2 regions of the Amycolatopsis sp. cmx-11-51 genome follow, and region 1 is predicted to be linked to the other one. Evidence: riboswitches for the same ligand, from Rfam matches in the RefSeq annotation. Region 1 holds a riboswitch; the other holds the start of a gene.

What was found. A riboswitch is a leader RNA that binds a small molecule or an ion and turns the genes downstream of it on or off. The one in region 1 is predicted to bind glycine.
Region 2: linked by a shared signal. The riboswitch ahead of gcvP (aminomethyl-transferring glycine dehydrogenase) and the one ahead of gcvP (aminomethyl-transferring glycine dehydrogenase) in region 1 are both predicted to bind glycine.

The regions. Positions count from the first base shown of each region.
Region 1 is NZ_JADNQO010000004.1:312,692-321,146, reverse strand. It holds gene ACM6LU_RS18035 (3-methyladenine DNA glycosylase) at 1-557, shown strand, start outside; gene ACM6LU_RS18030 (hypothetical protein) at 651-1,337, shown strand; gene ACM6LU_RS18025 (aldo/keto reductase) at 1,441-2,268, opposite strand; gene ACM6LU_RS18020 (helix-turn-helix domain-containing protein) at 2,317-3,144, opposite strand; gene ACM6LU_RS18015 (nuclear transport factor 2 family protein) at 3,256-3,618, shown strand; gene gcvP (aminomethyl-transferring glycine dehydrogenase) at 3,622-6,501, opposite strand; glycine riboswitch at 6,672-6,768, opposite strand; gene ACM6LU_RS18005 (MerR family transcriptional regulator) at 6,815-7,396, opposite strand; gene ACM6LU_RS18000 (TetR/AcrR family transcriptional regulator) at 7,664-8,308, shown strand.
Region 2 is NZ_JADNQO010000018.1:120,004-128,458, reverse strand. It holds gene gcvP (aminomethyl-transferring glycine dehydrogenase) at 1-1,891, opposite strand, end outside; glycine riboswitch at 1,935-2,038, opposite strand; gene ACM6LU_RS35040 (hypothetical protein) at 2,430-2,804, opposite strand; gene ACM6LU_RS35035 (3-oxoacyl-ACP reductase) at 2,995-3,762, opposite strand; gene ACM6LU_RS35030 (aldehyde dehydrogenase family protein) at 3,763-5,127, opposite strand; gene ACM6LU_RS35025 (gamma-glutamyl-gamma-aminobutyrate hydrolase family protein) at 5,124-5,837, opposite strand; gene ACM6LU_RS35020 (glutamine synthetase family protein) at 5,818-7,182, opposite strand; gene ACM6LU_RS35015 (general stress protein) at 7,410-7,934, shown strand; gene aspS (aspartate--tRNA(Asn) ligase) at 8,004-8,455, opposite strand, start outside.

The sequences.
Region 1 (8,455 bases):
CGAGGCTCAGTTGTTTCGGGCTTCACGAATGGGCAATGGTTTACCGGGAATCGGCGGATGAGGTTCGTCACTCACAGCTTCCGCTCCGGCTCGGCTCGGCCGGAACGGACGGCGTCGTCGAGTCGCTGGAGATCCGATGCGGGCATTTCGACGCTTTTCGGTTCTTCACCGAGCCCGCCAAGCCGCGTAATACGCTGCGGCCGGAGCGGGAGAACCAGATCGAGTTCGAGCAGCCGGGCTGCCTGCACGCCAACATGGATCTCTTCAAGTGGGCCTACAAACTCGACCCGTTCGTGCCCGCTGAGCTGGTCGGGGACTGCTTCGAGCTGGCTGCGGACATTCGTGAGCTGGACATGCGCGCCAGCCCGTACGACCTCGCGGCGTTCGGGTACTCACCCGTGCGGATCGAGAGCCCGGAAGGCCGGGCCGAGTACGCCCGCACCCAGGCCGGTTTCGCCCGCCGGGCCGCGCCGCTGCGTGAGCACCTGATAGCGCATTGCAAACGACTTCTGACCGAGTTAAAGAGGATGCCCGCCACCCGCGGAAAACAACTGTGAGTCGTCGCATTCCCCGTAACATCCTCCCCTGTTAGAGTGATAACGGTTTGATTGCATACGCAGCGCGAGCGCGCACGTTTCGAAAGGACAACGATGGGGCGACACAGCGTGGCCGAGGAGCCGGTGCCGCATCCCCTCGACCCGCCGAAACGGCCTCAGGGTCGCGGTGAGGCGACCGGCTCGCACCGGATCATCGGGAAGAAGGCCCCGCGGCGCCGGATCGCCAAGTGGCCCATCGCCTGCCTGGTCCTCGTGGTCCTGGTCGCGATCGGCGTGTTCGGCTGGAACTGGGCGGACGGGGAGCTCAACACCCGCGCCGAAGCCCAGGCCAAGGCCTGCAGTGCCGGTGACACGCCGATGCGGATCATCGTCACCCCCAGTATCGAGAAGCCGCTCCGGGCGGCCGCGGACCGGTGGAACAACGCCGCGACCGTGGTCCGCGACCACTGCGTGATCATCCAGATCGACGCGCTGCCCTCCGCTTCCGTGCTCGACGGCCTCGTCGGACGGACGAACCTGGACTCCATCGGCGGTCTCCCCGCCGCCTGGATCCCCGAGTCTTCCTACTGGGTGACCGAACTGAACATCGCGAAGCCCGAACTGGTCGGTTCGCCCGCCCAGTCGGTCGCGACAGCGCGTTCGGCCGACTACCCGCTCGTCGGACTCGCCGGCAAGAGCATCGACGAGGTCCAGATGCGCGCCTCGCAGACGTTCCGGCAGTTCCTGCAGCAGCCAGCCCAGCAGGCCGACTTCGCCGCCGCGGGCATCAAGGCCACCTAAGCCCCACCGTTTCCTCGCGTGAGCTGAAGGGCGCTTTCCCCGCATGTCATGGGAGGAAAGCGCCCTTCGCCGCGTGAGATGCGGGGAAAGTCCCCTTCAGCTCCTAGACGAGGTCGAAGGTGTCCGGGTCCGGGCCGGTGCGTGTCCCGTCGTCGAACTCGGCGAGCGCGGCGAGGTCGTCCTCGGCGAGTTCGAAGTCGAAGACGTCGAAGTTCTCGCGGATCCGGGACGGGGTCACGGATTTCGGGATGGCCACCGTGCCGAGCTGCAAGTGCCAGCGCAACACCAGCTGCGCCGGGCTCTTGCCGTACTTGGCCGCGAGCGCGTTCAGGGTCGGATCCGAGAGCAGCGATCCCTGCGCGAGCGGGCTCCACGCCTCGGTGACGATGCCGTGCTCGGCGTGGAACTCCCGCAACGCCTTCTGCTGCAGGCGGGGATGCAGCTCGATCTGGTTGACGGCGGGCACGATCCCCGACTCGTCGAACAGCCGTTCGAGGTGCGGGGGGTGGAAGTTCGACACCCCGATGGCCCGCACCCGGCCGTCGGCGTAGAGCTTTTCCAGCGCCCGCCAGGTTTCGACGTACTTGCCGCGGGTCGGCATCGGCCAGTGGATCAGGTACAGGTCGACCCGGTCCAGGCCCAGCTCGGCCAGGCTGGCGTCGAACGCGCGCAGCGCCGCGTCGTAGCCGTGGCCGGGGTTCGGCAGTTTGGTGGTGATGAACAGTTCGTCGCGAGGCACACCCGCGGAGCGGATCGCCGCACCGACGCCTGCTTCGTTCCGGTACGACGCGGCGGTGTCGATACTGCGGTACCCGGCCTCGATCGCGGTCCGGACGACCTTGGCCGTGTCGCCCGAGGGCACCTGCCAGACGCCGAAACCGAGTTGGGGGATGGCTACCTCGTTGTTCAGGACGACGGAAGGCACGGCCATGGAAGAAAAATCCTCACTGGGGTGTGCGGCGGGGTTTCCTGCCCCGCATCATTCCACCCCGCGCCGGGCGTACGCGCGCAGATACTCCGCCGTGGCCGTGTCGGCTGGGAAGAACGACTCGATCACGAGCTCGGCGACCGTGATGTCCAGCGGCGTCCCGAAGGTGGAGACCGTGCCGAAGAAGGTGAGATCCACCCCGTCGTGCCGTAGCCGCAGCGGGACGAAGATGTCACCCGGGCCGGGGACCTCCACCTCGGGCACGGGATCATCACACGGATAGGTGAGCAGTTCCTCCAGCAGCTCCGTCAGGACCGGATCGGCCGTCTGGGTCACCTGGCGCCGCAGCCTGCCGAGCAGGTGTGCGCGCCACTCCCCCAGATTCAGCACGTACGGCGCCATCCCCTCCGGGTGCAGGGTCAGCCGGAGCACGTTGACCGGCGGTGTCATCAAGGTCGGCGAGACCAGATCGGTCATGATCGACACGCTCGCGTTGGCGTCGACCAGGTTCCACCCCCGGTCGACGACAACCGCGGGGTAGGGCTCGTGACTGGACATCAGCTGCCGGACCGCCTGGCGGACCGCCACCAGTTCCGGGTCGCCGAGACCGCTCTCCGGGTAGGCGGGCGCGTAGCCCGCCGCCAGGAGCAGCCGGTTACGTTCCCGCAAGGGGACCTCCAGGTGTTCTCCCAGCCGCAGCACCATGTCGCGGCTGGGCTTGGACCGCCCGGTCTCCACGAAGCTCAGGTGCCTGGTCGAGATCTCCGCGGAGATGGCGAGGTCGAGCTGGCTGATCCGGCGGCGATCGCGCCATTCCCGCAGGAGTTCGCCGACAGGGCGGCCGGCGCGGCCCGCCGTCAAGGTGGTCGTCACGATCACGAACCTACGGCCAAGGGTGCCGGGCCGCCATTACCTCGCACGTAATCGACGTGCCCCACCCGCACCGGTCAGAGTTGCGACATCGGTTACCCACCAACGAGAGAAGGCACCATGTCGGAGATCCAGCGCGTCACCGAGCAGTACATCGCCGTGTGGAACGAGACCGACGAGGACAAGCGCCGCGCGCTCATCGCCGAAGTGTTCACCGAGGACACCGCCTACACCGACCCGCTGGGCGCGGTCACCGGGCACGACGGCGTCGACGGGTTCATCGCCGGTGCGCAGGCCCAGTTCGCGGGTTTGAGGTTCAGCCTGCCGTCGACCCCCGACGCGCACCACGACATCGCGCGGTTCCAGTGGCACCTCGGCCCGGAGGGGGCGGAGGAGCCCCTGGCGATCGGCTTCGACGTCATCACCGTCGAGGACGGCCGGATCAAGCAGGTGCTGGGCTTTCTGGACAAGATGCCCGGCTGACGATCAGGCGAAGGCCTCCGGCGGCGGACAGGAGCAGACGAGGTCGCGGTCACCCGCGGCCCCGTCGATCCGCCGCACCGGTGGCCAGATCTTCGCGGCGGTGAAACCGGCGGGGAAGACCGCGATCTCCCTGCTGTACGGGCGATCCCACTCCCCGGCGAGGCAGCGCGCGGTGTGCGGTGCGTTGCGCAGCGGGCTTTCGGCCACCGGCCACTCCCCCGCGGCGACCTGGTCGATCTCGCCGCGGATCGCGATCATCGCGTCGCAGAACCGGTCGAGTTCACCGAGATCCTCGCTCTCGGTGGGCTCCACCATCAGCGTGCCCGCGACCGGGAAGGACATCGTCGGCGCGTGAAGCCCGTAGTCGGCGAGCCGCTTGGCGACATCATCGACGGTCACGCCGGTCCGCTTGGTGAGCGCGCGGAGATCGAGGATGCATTCGTGCGCCACGAGTCCCTCGTGTCCGAAGTAGAGCACCGGATAGTGCTCGGCGAGGCGCTTGGCGACGTAGTTGGCGTTCGCGACCGCGGTCAGGGTCGCACGCCTGAGGCCTTCGGCGCCCATCATCCGGATGTAGGCCCAGGAGATCGGCAGGATCGACGCGCTGCCCCACGGCGCGGCGCTGATCGGACCGACACCGGTGGCCGGGCCGGCGTCCGGTTGCAGGGGGTGGTTCGGCAGGTACGGTGCCAGGTGCGCCCGGACGCCGATCGGCCCGATGCCGGGACCGCCGCCGCCGTGCGGGATGCAGAAGGTCTTGTGCAGGTTGAGATGCGAGACGTCGGCACCGAACCGGCCGTACTGCGCGACACCGATCAGCGCGTTCAGGTTCGCCCCGTCGACGTACACCTGGCCACCCGCGTCGTGCACCAGCGCGCAGACCTCACGGACGGTGTCCTCGTAAACCCCATGTGTCGACGGGTAAGTGATCATGATCGCGGCCAGGTCGTCGGCGTGCTCGTCCACTGTGGACTTGAGGTGGCCGACGTCGATGTTGCCCTCGTCGTCGCAGTTCACGACGACCACGCGCATTCCGGCCATCACCGCGCTGGCCGCGTTCGTCCCGTGCGCGCTCGACGGGATCAGGCAGACGTCGCGCGCCACGTTCCCGCGCTCGCGGTGGTAGGCACGGATCGCCAGCAGACCGGCGAACTCGCCCTGACTGCCGGCGTTCGGCTGCAGGGAAACCGCGTCGTAGCCGGTGATCCCGGCCAGCCAGTGCTCCAAATCCTTGACGATGGACAGTGATCCTGCCGCGTCCTCGGCGGGCGCGAACGGGTGCAGCCCGGCGAACTCCGGCCAGGTGATCGGCTCCATTTCGGCCGTGGCGTTGAGTTTCATCGTGCAGGAGCCGAGCGGAATCATGCTGCGATCGAGCGCGACGTCTTTGTCCGACAGTGCCCGCAGATACCGCAGCAACGCGGTTTCCGAGCGGTATGCGTGGAAGACGGGATGCGTCAGGTATTCGCTGGTACGGCGCAGGTCCGGCGGAAAACCGTCGGCGGTGTCCGCGTCGAGTGAGTCCACATCGGACACCGCAACGCCGAACGCCTTCCACACCAGGGAAAGGTGCTCACGAGTTGTCGTCTCGTCACAGGCGACGGCGACGTGGTCCGCGTCGGCGAGCCGGAGGTTGACGCCCAGGTCCCGTGCGGTGGCGACGACTCCGGCGGCGCGGCCCGGAACCGCGACCATGACGGTGTCGAAGAACTCGCAGTGCACGACGTCCACATCGCTCTCGGCGAGCCCGGCCGCGAGCACGGTGGCCATCCGGTGCGCGCGGTTCGCGATGGCACGGAGTCCTTCGGGACCGTGGTACACCGCGTACATCGACGCGATGACCGCCAGGAGCACCTGCGCGGTGCAGATGTTGCTCGTGGCCTTCTCGCGGCGGATGTGCTGCTCGCGGGTCTGCAGCGCGAGCCGGTACGCGGGGGTGCCGTCGGCGTCCTTCGACACCCCGACGAGCCGTCCGGGCAGCTGCCGTTCGAGCCCTCGCCGCACGGCGAGGTACGCGGCGTGCGGGCCGCCGAAACCCATCGGCACACCGAACCGCTGCGTCGACCCGACCGTGACATCGGCGCCGAGCTCACCCGGCGACCGCAGCAGGGTCAAGGCCAGCGGATCCGCCGCCATCACCACGGCCGCGCCCAGTGCCTTGGCCTCGGCGATGGTGTGGTCCCATTCGCGGACGACGCCGGACGCGCCGGGATAGGACAGCAGCACCCCGAAGAAGTCGCCACCGAGGCCGAGTCCGGTGATGCCCTGGGACAGGTCGGCGGTCACCAGCTCGATACCGAGCGGTTCGGCGCGGGTGCGCAGGACCTCGATCGTCTGGGGCAGAGTGTCCTCGTCGACGACGAACCGGTTCGACTTCGACTTTCCGGCGCGGCGGACCAAGGTCATCCCCTCCGCCGCCGCGGTCGCCTCGTCCAGCATGGACGCGTTGGCGATCGGCAGGCCGGTCAGGTCGGCGACCATGGTCTGGAAGTTGAGCAGCGCTTCGAGACGGCCCTGCGAGATCTCCGGCTGATACGGCGTGTAGGCAGTGTACCAGGCCGGGCTCTCCAGCACGTTGCGGCGGATCACCGGCGGGGTCACGGTGTCGTGGTAGCCGAGGCCGATCATCTGGACCATCGGCCGGTTGCGCGCGGCCAGCGCGCGGAGTTCGGCGAGCGCGCCGGTCTCGGTGGCGGGCGGCGGCAGGTCCGGCGGTGTCGCGGACTCCCGCAGCGAAGCTGGGACGGCCCGCTCGGCCAGTTCGTCGAGCGACGAAACGCCGACGATGTCGAGGATGCGCGTGAGTTCTTCGGCACCGGGGCCGATGTGCCGGTCCGCGAAGGGCGATCCGGATTCGAGAGCGGCCAGTGAAACAGGCTCCATCGGGGACCTCCCAAGACGCGGGGTGGGGCCGGGACGGATTGTCCTGGCCCTCCCCACTCTGTCCGTACCCCCGTGGGGGCGCCTGAGAGTTTCGCCCGTGGGTTGAGTCGGGCTTGCACCGTCGGCGGAGCCGCCAGGTGGTGACCTGACGACTCACTTTCCAGAGGCGTCTAGTCCGCGCGGTCCAGGGTGCCTGAGAGGTTCCGGGGAGGACTTGCTCCTTCGGCGCCGAGCTGTTATCGGCTCGATCTCTCCCGCGCGGATTCGTCGACCGCGAAAGTGAGCCTACCCTGCCGCTCGCGCGGCTTCATGATCAGCCGGTACGACGTGCGTTACGGCGCTGCGTGAGCTCGTCCGGTGTGACGGTTTCGATCACGCCGCCGTCGGCCCGTTCGGCCTGGAACTCGTGGATGGTGCCGCTGATCTCCTGCATCGCGCCGCTGACGGCGATGCCGAAAACGCCCTGGCCGCCCTGCAGTAAATCGACGATCTCTTCGGGTGAGGTGCACTCGTAGACGGTGGTTCCGTCGGAGAACAGGGTGACCCTGGCGAGGTCACGGACACCGCGCAGGCGCAGGTGGTCGACGGCGACCCGGATGTTCTGCAGCGAGACGCCGGTGTCCAGCAGGCGCTTGACGACCTTCAGTACGAGGATGTCCTTGAACGAGTACAGCCGTTGCGAACCGGAGCCGTGTGCCGTGCGGATACTCGGCGCGACCAGTTTCGTACGGGCCCAGTAGTCGAGCTGCCGGTAGGTGATCCCGGCGATCTGGCAGGCGGCGGGACCGCGGTAGCCGACGAGTTCGTCCGGAAGGGAAGAGTCGGGGAACAGCTCACCCTGCTCGCCGTCTCCGACCGGAACGAGCGGCTCTTGAGGGCTACCAGCCTCGACCACGCCATGCCTCCCCTCGCCCGACCTGGCGGCCGGCGAACAAAGCCGCGCGGACCCACGTGAGTCCGCACCGGAGTCAACCGTCAAGACGGATGCCCCAGACATCCGAATCACACCTTGGCGACTTACCTCCATTGACGGTAAGCGCGTCCGGCAAAGCGGTCAACGCGACGCGCGGTCAACCTCAAGCTCTTCTTGAGGCTTGCCGGGAGTGGCCCCCCGTTCGGCTGCACCGTTGCCACTTTTACTCAGCCGTGTTATTTTTTACTCATGCAAGTAACTCCTTCCACCGAAAGCGCCGCGAGCGCGGTACAGGCGGAGCTCGGACTGTCGGTCACCGAGGCCGCCAGACGGGCCCAGATCGTCGGCGCCACCATCGCGACGATCTCGGATCTCGGCTACCACAAGGCGACCTTCGCGAAGATCAAGGAACGCGCCGGGCTGTCCAGTACCCGGATCATCTCCTACCACTTCACCAACAAGGCGGGCCTGATGCAGGCCGTGGTCACCACCGCGACCGGGATGAAGGACAAGTTCCTCGAGGAGCGGATTCAGGGCACGGCCGACCGGGCCGGGTTGCTGCGCGGTTACATCGAGGCGGAGATCGAGTTCCTCGGGTCGTACCCGGAACTGGTGCGGGTCATGGTCGAGATGGCTTCGAGCGGATCGGATACCGAGGGCTGGTTCATGTCCGCGCCGATCGTCGAGGAGTTTCGCACCGGTCGGCTCGAGCGTCAGCTGCGGCAAGGCCAGCAGGAAGGCGCTTTCGGCGACTTCGCGCCGGACGTGATGGCCCTGTCGATCGCTCAGGCCGTCGACGGCGTCGCCGCGAAGTTCGCGACGGACCCGAAGCTGGACCTGGAACGGTACGGGCGGGAACTGGCGGACCTGTTCACACGGGCGACCGCTGCCTGAGGTCGTGGAGCTGAAGGGGACTTTCCCCGCATGCGATGCGGGTAAAGCGCCCTTCACCGCGTGAGATGAGGGGATGGTCCCCTTCAGCTCTCGTGACCGGGGCGTGGCAGCGCTCAACACCGCACGCACGAAGAAGGGGCGGCGCTA
Region 2 (8,455 bases), on a different contig from region 1:
CGGAGAGCGTGTCGCGGTTGGCCTCGGCCTTGGCGCGCAGGTCTTCGAGGTCGACGTTGCCCTCGTCGGTGCACTTGACCACGACGACGCGCATCCCGGCCATGACCGCTGAGGCCGCGTTCGTGCCGTGCGCGGACGACGGGATCAGGCAGACCTCGCGTTCCTGCTGACCGTTCGCTTGGTGGTACGCGCGGATCGCGAGCAGTCCGGCGAGTTCGCCCTGGCTACCGGCGTTCGGCTGCAGCGACACCTTGTCGTAGCCGGTGACCTCGGCCAGCCAGCTCGACAGCTGCTCGACCAGGACGTGGTAGCCCTCGGCGTCCTCGACCGGGGCGAACGGGTGGATACCCGCGAACTCACGCCAGCTGATCGGCTCCATCTCGGTGGTGGCGTTGAGCTTCATCGTGCAGGAGCCGAGCGGGATCATGCCGCGGTCGAGCGCGTAGTCCAAGTCGGACAGGCTGCGCAGGTAGCGCAGCATCGCGGTCTCGGAGCGATGGGAGTGGAAGACCTCGTGGGTGAGGTACTCGCTCTCGCGGTGCAGGCCCGCGGGCAGCGCCTGGGCCTCGGTAGCCGCGGTGTCGATACCGAAGGCGTTGAGCACCTTGGCGATGATCGCGGGCGTGGTGACCTCGTCGACGGCGACGCGGACGTGGTCGGCGTCGACCGGGCCGAGGTTGATCCCGTTCTCGCGCGCGACCGCGACGACCGCTTCGGCCTGTCCGGGCATGCGGGCGAGGACGGTGTCGAAGAAGCCCTCGTGGACGACCTCGACGCCCCCGGCGCGCAGGGCGTCCGCCAGACCGCCGGCGAGTTCGTGGACGCGGGTCGCGATGCGCTTGAGGCCGTCCGGACCGTGGTAGACCGCGTACATCGCGGCGAGCACGGCGGGCAGGACCTGCGCGGTGCAGATGTTGGAGGTCGCCTTCTCGCGGCGGATGTGCTGCTCGCGGGTCTGGAGGGCGAGGCGGTACGCGAGGTTGCCGTCGGCGTCGACCGAGACACCGACGAGACGGCCCGGCAGCGAACGCTCGAGCCCGGCGCGGACGGCCATGTACCCGGCGTGCGGGCCGCCATAGCCGAGCGGGACGCCGAAGCGCTGGGTGGAACCGGCGGCGATGTCCGCGCCGAACTCACCTGGCGCGGTGACCAGCGTGAGGGCGAGCAGGTCGGCGGCGACGGTGTACAGCGCTCCGGCGGCCTTCGCGGTCTCGGAGATGGCGGAGTAGAAGCCCGCGCCGCGCAGCACGCCGGAAGCACCGGGGTACTGGACGACGACGCCGAAGAACTCCTCCGGCAGGCCGGTGAGCAGGTCGCGGACCTCGACCTCGATGCCCATCGCCTCGGCGCGGGTGCGCACGACCGCGATGGTCTGCGGCAGACACTCGGCGTCGAGGACGACCTTGTTCGACTTGGACTTCGACACGCGGCGCATCAGCATGACGGCCTCGGCGACGGCGGTGGACTCGTCGAGCAGGGAGGCGTTCGCGGTGGCGAGACCGGCCAGCTCGGAAACCATGGTCTGGAAGTTGAGGAGGGCTTCGAGGCGGCCCTGCGAGATCTCCGGCTGGTAGGGCGTGTACGCCGTGTACCAGGCCGGGTTCTCCAGCACGTTGCGGCGGATGACCGCCGGGGTGACCGTGTCGTGGAAGCCGAGGCCGATCATCTGCGTCATCGGCTTGTTGAGCGCGGCAAGCGCGCGAAGCTCGGCGATGGCGCTCTCTTCGGACGCGGCGGGGGGAAGCTCGAGGTCACGGGTGATCCGGATCGCGGACGGCACGGCGGCCCGCATCAAGGCGTCGAGGCTGCCGTAGCCGACCTCGGCGAGCATCTTGGCCTGCTCGGACTCCGAGGGGCCGATGTGCCGGTCGCCGAAGGACGTACTGGTCAAGGGAGCTCCTTGGGTCAGGCGCCGGATAGACCGGTGCGCTGGGAACTCCCCCTCTGTCATGGCACCTGAGAGTTTCACCGCCCGTGAGGGGACGGCTTTCACCTTGGGTGAGGCGCACTTGCGCGCCTGCTTTCCAGAGTGGCCTCGCGGAAGCGGTAGTGGGTACCTGAGAGATTCCGGGGAGTTTGCTCCTTCGGTGCCCCACCACCTTCGTGGGGGCTCTCCCGCTCCAGCTCAACGGCCCTGTCTGCAGTTGTGCGCACACCGTACCTGGCGCGTTCGACGCGCGTCTACTTCTGGCCGGACACGTCACTTCCCCCGTTCGGCCGGACACCCGTCGTGCCCGGCCGCCGGGTCGTGGCTAGGCGGCGTCTCTCAAAGCGCGCTTTCGGATTTCCGCAGCCGGGCCCCGGCATCCGCTGGTCACCCACTCAGCCAGATCAGCGGCCCACCTCCGCAAAACCGAGGCCTCCGGCCGACAAGAAACGCGCGCGCCTGTCCTCACCCAACCTGCCAACCTCAGTTCGGGAGACACGCTCTAGGCGGTCTCCATCATCATTTCGGCGGTGATGGTGCCGCAGAGCTCGGCGCAGCGCGTCATCATGCCGGCGGCTTCGACGAGTTCCGGGTCGCCGGTCTTGGCGCACTCCTGGGCGCACATGCGCATCATCTGGGAGGCGAGGCCGCACGTCTTCGCGCACATGCGCATCATTTCGAGGTCGGCGATCATGGCCGAACAGCGCATCATCATGTCGGCGCTCATGCGGGACATGTCGGCGCAGGTCACCATCATCATCCCGAGCTTGGCGCCGCCGACCTCCATGCAGCGCGTCATCATCTCCTCGCACCTGACGTGGCACTCGTTGCACAGGTCGATGCAGTCGCGCATGGCGGTGCTCATCTGCCGGGTCATCCTGGGGGCCTCCGCGCTTCTCGGATCGCGAAACCAGGCGGCTCCGCGTCCCAGAACTACCGCGCAGGTCAAGGGTATGCCATCCCAGCCACCGGGACGAGTGACGGCGGCAGGGAGTGAACAGGTCCGTGAAGGCCTCCTTGAGGGACTCTGGGTCCCTCAAGGAGGCCTTCACGGACCTGGGCAAACCTCACAGGGGGGTGACGTAGGCCCCCGCGATGCCGCCGTCCACCAGGAACTGCGAAGCCGTGATGAACGAAGCGTCGTCACTCGCCAGGAACGCGACCGCGCCCGCGATCTCCTCCGGCTCCGCGAACCGGCCGACCGGAACGTGCACCAGCCGCCGCGCGGCCCGCTCGGGGTCCTTCGCGAACAGTTCCTTCAGCAGCGGCGTGTTCACCGGCCCCGGGCACAGCGCGTTGACCCGGATGTTCTCCCGCGCGAACTGCACGCCCAGTTCCCGGCTCATCGCCAGTACCCCGCCCTTGGACGCGGTGTAGGAGATCTGCGACGTCGCCGCGCCCATCACGGCGACGAACGACGCGGTGTTGATGATCGAGCCCTTCCCCCGCCGCTGCATATGCGGCAGCACCGCCTTGCAGCACAGGTACACCGAGGTCAGGTTGACCTTCTGCACCTTCTCCCACGCGTCGATGCCCGTGGTGAGGATCGAGTCGTCCTCGGGCGGGGAGATGCCGGCGTTGTTGAACGCGACGTCGACCGAGCCGAAGGTGTCCACGGTGGTCTGGAACAGGGCCTCGACCTGCTCGGCGTCGGTGACGTCGGCCTGCACGAACAGGCCGCCGACCTCGCCGGCCGCGGCCTTGCCCGCCTCGGCGGAGATGTCGGCGATGACGACCTTCGCGCCCTCGCTCGCCAGCCGCCGAGCGGTGGCAAGACCGATGCCGCTGCTGCCGCCGGTGATGACCGCGACGCGGCCCTCGAAACGCTGCACCATCTAGTCCTCCGTGCTGATGAATACATTCTTGGTCTCGGTGAAGGCGTCGACAGCGTCCGGCCCGAGCTCGCGGCCCAGCCCGGACTGCTTGAACCCGCCGAACGGCGTCCAGTAGCGCACGGACGAGTGCGAGTTCACCGACAGGTTCCCGGCCTCGACACCGCGCGCGACGCGGAAGGCGCGGCCGACGTCACGCGTCCAGATCGAGCCGGACAGGCCGTACTCGGTGTCGTTGGCCATGGTCACCGCGTCCGCCTCCCCGGCGAACGGGATCACCGCGACGACCGGGCCGAAGATCTCGTCCGAGGCCAGCGGATGCCGCAGGTCGGGCGGGGTGACGACGGTCGGCGGGAACCAGTACCCGGGTCCGACGGGAGCGTTGCCCCGGAAGGCGACCGGCGCGGCGTCGTCCACATAGGACGACACCTTCGCGTGGTGCCCGGCCGAGATCAGCGGTCCCATCTCGGTCACCTCCAGGCGAGGATCCCCGACGACGACGCCGTTCACGGCGGGTTCCAGCAGTTCCATGAACCGGTCGTACACGTTCGCCTGCACCAGGATCAGGGATCGCGCGCAGCAGTCCTGCCCGGCGTTGTCGAACACGCCGTACGGCGCCGTGGCCGCGGCCTTCTCCAGGTCGGCGTCGGCGAACACGATGTTCGCGTTCTTGCCGCCGAGTTCCAGCGTCACCCGCTTCACCCGCGCGGCGCAGCCGGCCATGATCTGCTTGCCAACCGCGGTGGAGCCGGTGAACACCACCTTCCGCACCGCCGGGTGGTCCACGAACCGTTGTCCCACCACGGACCCCTTGCCGGGGAGCACCTGGAAGACGTCCTCGGGGATACCCGCCTCGCGGGCGAGCTCACCGAGGCGGATCGCGGTCAGCGGGGTGAGTTCGGCGGGCTTGAGCACGACGGTGTTCCCGGCGGCGAGCGCGGGCGCGAAACCCCAGCCCGCGATGGGCATCGGGAAGTTCCACGGCACGATCACCCCGACCACGCCGAGCGGCTCGTGGAACGTCATGTTCACCCCGCCGGGCACCGGGATCTGCTTGCCGCTCAAGCGTTCCGGTGACGCCGAGTAGTACGTCAGCACGTCGCGGACGTTGCCTGCCTCCCAGCGCGCGTTGCCGATCGTGTGGCCCGCGTTGACGACCTCCAGCTGGGCGAGGTTCTCGATATCGGCGTCGACGGCGTCGGCGAAGCGGCGCAACAGCCGCGCCCGGTCGCCGGGGGCCACCGCCCGCCAGGCGGGGAACGCCGCCTGTGCGCGGGCGATCGCCGCGTCGGTCTCCTCGGCCGAGGTCAGGCCAACCGACCTCACCACCTCTTCGGTGGCGGGGTTGATCACCTCGAACGTGGTCATGCCCGCTCCTTCGCAGCTGTCACCAATGCCTCGAAAAGCCTGATGTCGTCGGGATTCTGTTCGGGATGCCATTGGACGCCGAGCACGAACCCGTCGCCGGGCAGTTCCGCCGCCTCGATGGTCCCGTCGGCGGCCCAGCCGACCGGCACCAGCCCGTCACCGAGCTGGTCGATGGCCTGGTGGTGATAACACGGCACCTTGGTCTCGGTGCCGAGGATCGACGCGGCCCGGCTGCCCTCGGCAAGGGTCACCGTAGTGGTGCCGAAGGTCGCGGGCGCGGGCTGGTGATCCGCACTGTCCAAAGTGTCCGGAAGATGCTGGGCGAGCGTCCCGCCGAGCGCGACGCTGAGCACCTGCAGCCCCCGGCACACGCCGAGCACCGGTTTGCCACTGTCCAAAGCGGACCGCAGCAGGCCGAATTCGAACGCGTCCCGGTTCGGCCGGACGTAGGTCGTCGGACGCTGCTCCTGGCCGTAGCGCGCCGGTTCGATGTCGGCGCCGCCGACCAGCACGAGACCGTCCACGGCGGACACCAGCCTGTCGTGCGCGTCGCTCACCGGCGGCAGCAGCACCGGGATCCCGCCCGCCGCGGCGACGCCGTCCACGTACACACGGTGCAGCAAAGCCGCTTCGGTCTCCCACACCAGGAACTTCGCGGGCTCCAGGTAGCAGGTGAGCCCGATCAAGGGCTCAGAGACGTTCGAAGCCACGGATCCTCTCCCAGTCGGTGACGGCGGCGTCGTACGCGGTGAGTTCGACCTTCGCCGCGTTGAGGTAGTGGTCGACGACCTCGTCCCCGAACGCGGACCTGGCGAGTTCGCTCTGGTCGAGCAGCGCCGCGGCCTCCCGCAACGTCGTCGGCACGGTCGGCTTGTCGGAGCCATAGGCGTTGCCCTGGAACTCCGGCTCCAGCTTGAGTTCGTTCTCGATACCGTGCAACCCGGCGGCGATCAGCGCGGACACCGCGAGATACGGGTTCACGTCGCCGCCGGGAACCCGGTTCTCGGTGCGGAGCGAGTCCCCGTGCCCGACGACGCGGAGCGCGCACGTGCGGTTGTCGGTGCCCCACGCGACCGCCGTCGGCGCGAAGCTGCCGGGGACGAAGCGCTTGTAGGAGTTGATGTTCGGCGCGAGGAAATAGGTCAACTCCCGTAGTCCGGCGAGCTGACCGGCGAGGAAGTGCTCCATCAGCGGCGAGAACCCGCCGGGGCCGTCGCCGGCCAGCACGGCCTCACCCGCGGTGGAGCGCAGGCTGAGGTGGATGTGGCAGGAGTTGCCCTCACGTTCGTCGTACTTCGCCATGAACGTGAGGCTCTTGCCCTCCTGCGCGGCGATCTCCTTGGACCCGGTCTTGTAGACGCTGTGGTTGTCGCAGGTGACCAGGGCCTCGGCGTAGCGGAACGCGATCTCGTGCTGGCCGGGGTTGCACTCGCCCTTGGCCGATTCGACGTACAGCCCGGCGCCGCTCATGTCGTTGCGGATCCGGCGCAGCAGCGGTTCGATCCGCGAGGTACCGAGCATCGAGTAGTCGACGTTGTACTGGTTGGCCGGGCGAAGGCCCTGGTAGCGCTTGTCCCAGGCCGACTCGAAGGTGTCGTCGAAGACGATGAACTCCAGTTCGGTGCCAACGTACGCGCCGAGATCCTGCGCGGCCAGCCGGTCGAGTTGCCCGCGCAGGATCTGCCGGGGCGAGGGGGCCACGGCACCGCCTTGCACCCGTTCGAGGTCGGCGAGGACGAGCGCGGTGCCCTCCTGCCACGGGAGCAGGCGCAGCGTCTCGAAGTCCGGGCGCATGACGAAGTCGCCGTAGCCGGTCTCCCAGGACGACATCTCGTAGCCGTCGACGGTGTTCATGTCGACGTCGACCGCGAGCAGGTAGTTGCACGCTTCGGTGGCGTGCTCGACGACCTCGTTGAGGAAGTATTCGGCGGCGCAGCGTTTGCCCTGCAGCCTGCCCTGCATGTCGGTGATGGCCACCAGCACCGTGTCGACGGTGCCGTCCTCGACCAGTTCCCGGAGCCGATCCAGTGTGAGCATGCCGCGCCTGTTCGCCATCAGCCTCACCTAAAGGTTCGAAGCGGTACCTTTGCGGCTTCTTCCTACCGGGTCAGGCCAACCCGGTCAACTTAGCCAATGGTCTTATTCGTTACCCATTGCGGACTGTAGTTGATCCCTGGGCGGATTGTCTGCGATGCCCGGCTGAGAAGATGCTGTGAATCCCGCCGGACGGGAGGAGATCCGTACCTCCGGAACGTTGTACGGATCAAGAGAGGTGAGAAGGAATGACACAGGCATTCACGCAGCAGACCACGTTCACCGAGCCCCAGGGGCGGGCTCAGCTCCCGACGCTGCCCAGCGGGTGGCCGATCGGCTCCTACGAGTCGTACTCCGATGCGCAGCGTGCGGTCGACCACCTCGCTGGAACCGACTTCCCGATCACGGACGTCACCATTGTCGGTGTCGAACCGATCCTGGTCGAGCGGATCGCCGGGCGGATGGGCTGGCGCAAGGTGCTGACCAGCGCGGCGCTGTCGGGCGCCATATTCGGTATGTTCCTCGGTCTCGTGCTGAGCCTGCTGAACCCGGGCGCCGGACTGGTGCCGATCTTCGTCGGTCTCGTCGGCGGTATCGGGTTCAACCTGCTGTTCGGCGCGCTGGGGTACGCGGCTTCGAAGAACAAGCGCGGGTTCATCTCGCAGAGCCAGCTGGTCGCCCGGCGTTACGACGTCCTGGCCCAGCCGCGCAACGCCGAGAAGGGCCGCGCCCTGCTGGCCGACCTGGCCGCCAGGAGCGCGTTCCTCCACTGAGCCGATCCCCACACGCCTGATCCCACGCGACTCGGCACTTCCCCTGCGGAGGTGCCGAGTCGCGGCATCCTACGGGGTCAGGCGGTGCGAGTCCCGCGGGAAGAGCGCCGCCTGGCGCACGTTGGGCAGCCCGAGCAGCCGGGCCGTCCAGCGTTCGAGACCGAGCGCGAACCCGCCGTGCGGCGGCATGCCGTGTGCGAACACGCCCAGGTAGTCCCGGTACGGCTCGGCGGATTCACCCCGTGCCGCCAGCGCGGCGACGTAGGCGGCGTGCCGATGCAGCCGCTGGCCTCCGGTCACCAGTTCCAGCCCGCGGAAGAGCAGGTCGAAACTGCGGGAGTACGCGGGCCGCTCCGGGTCCGGATGCGTGTAGAACGGCCGCTTCGCCATTGGATAGCCGGTGACGAAGAGGAACTCCGAGCCGTGCGTGCGCAGCGCCCAGTCCGAAAGCAGCCGTTCGTGCGCGGGCGCGAGGTCCGGCTCCCCGCGCGGGTCCTCGCCGGAGAGCCGGGCGATCAGCT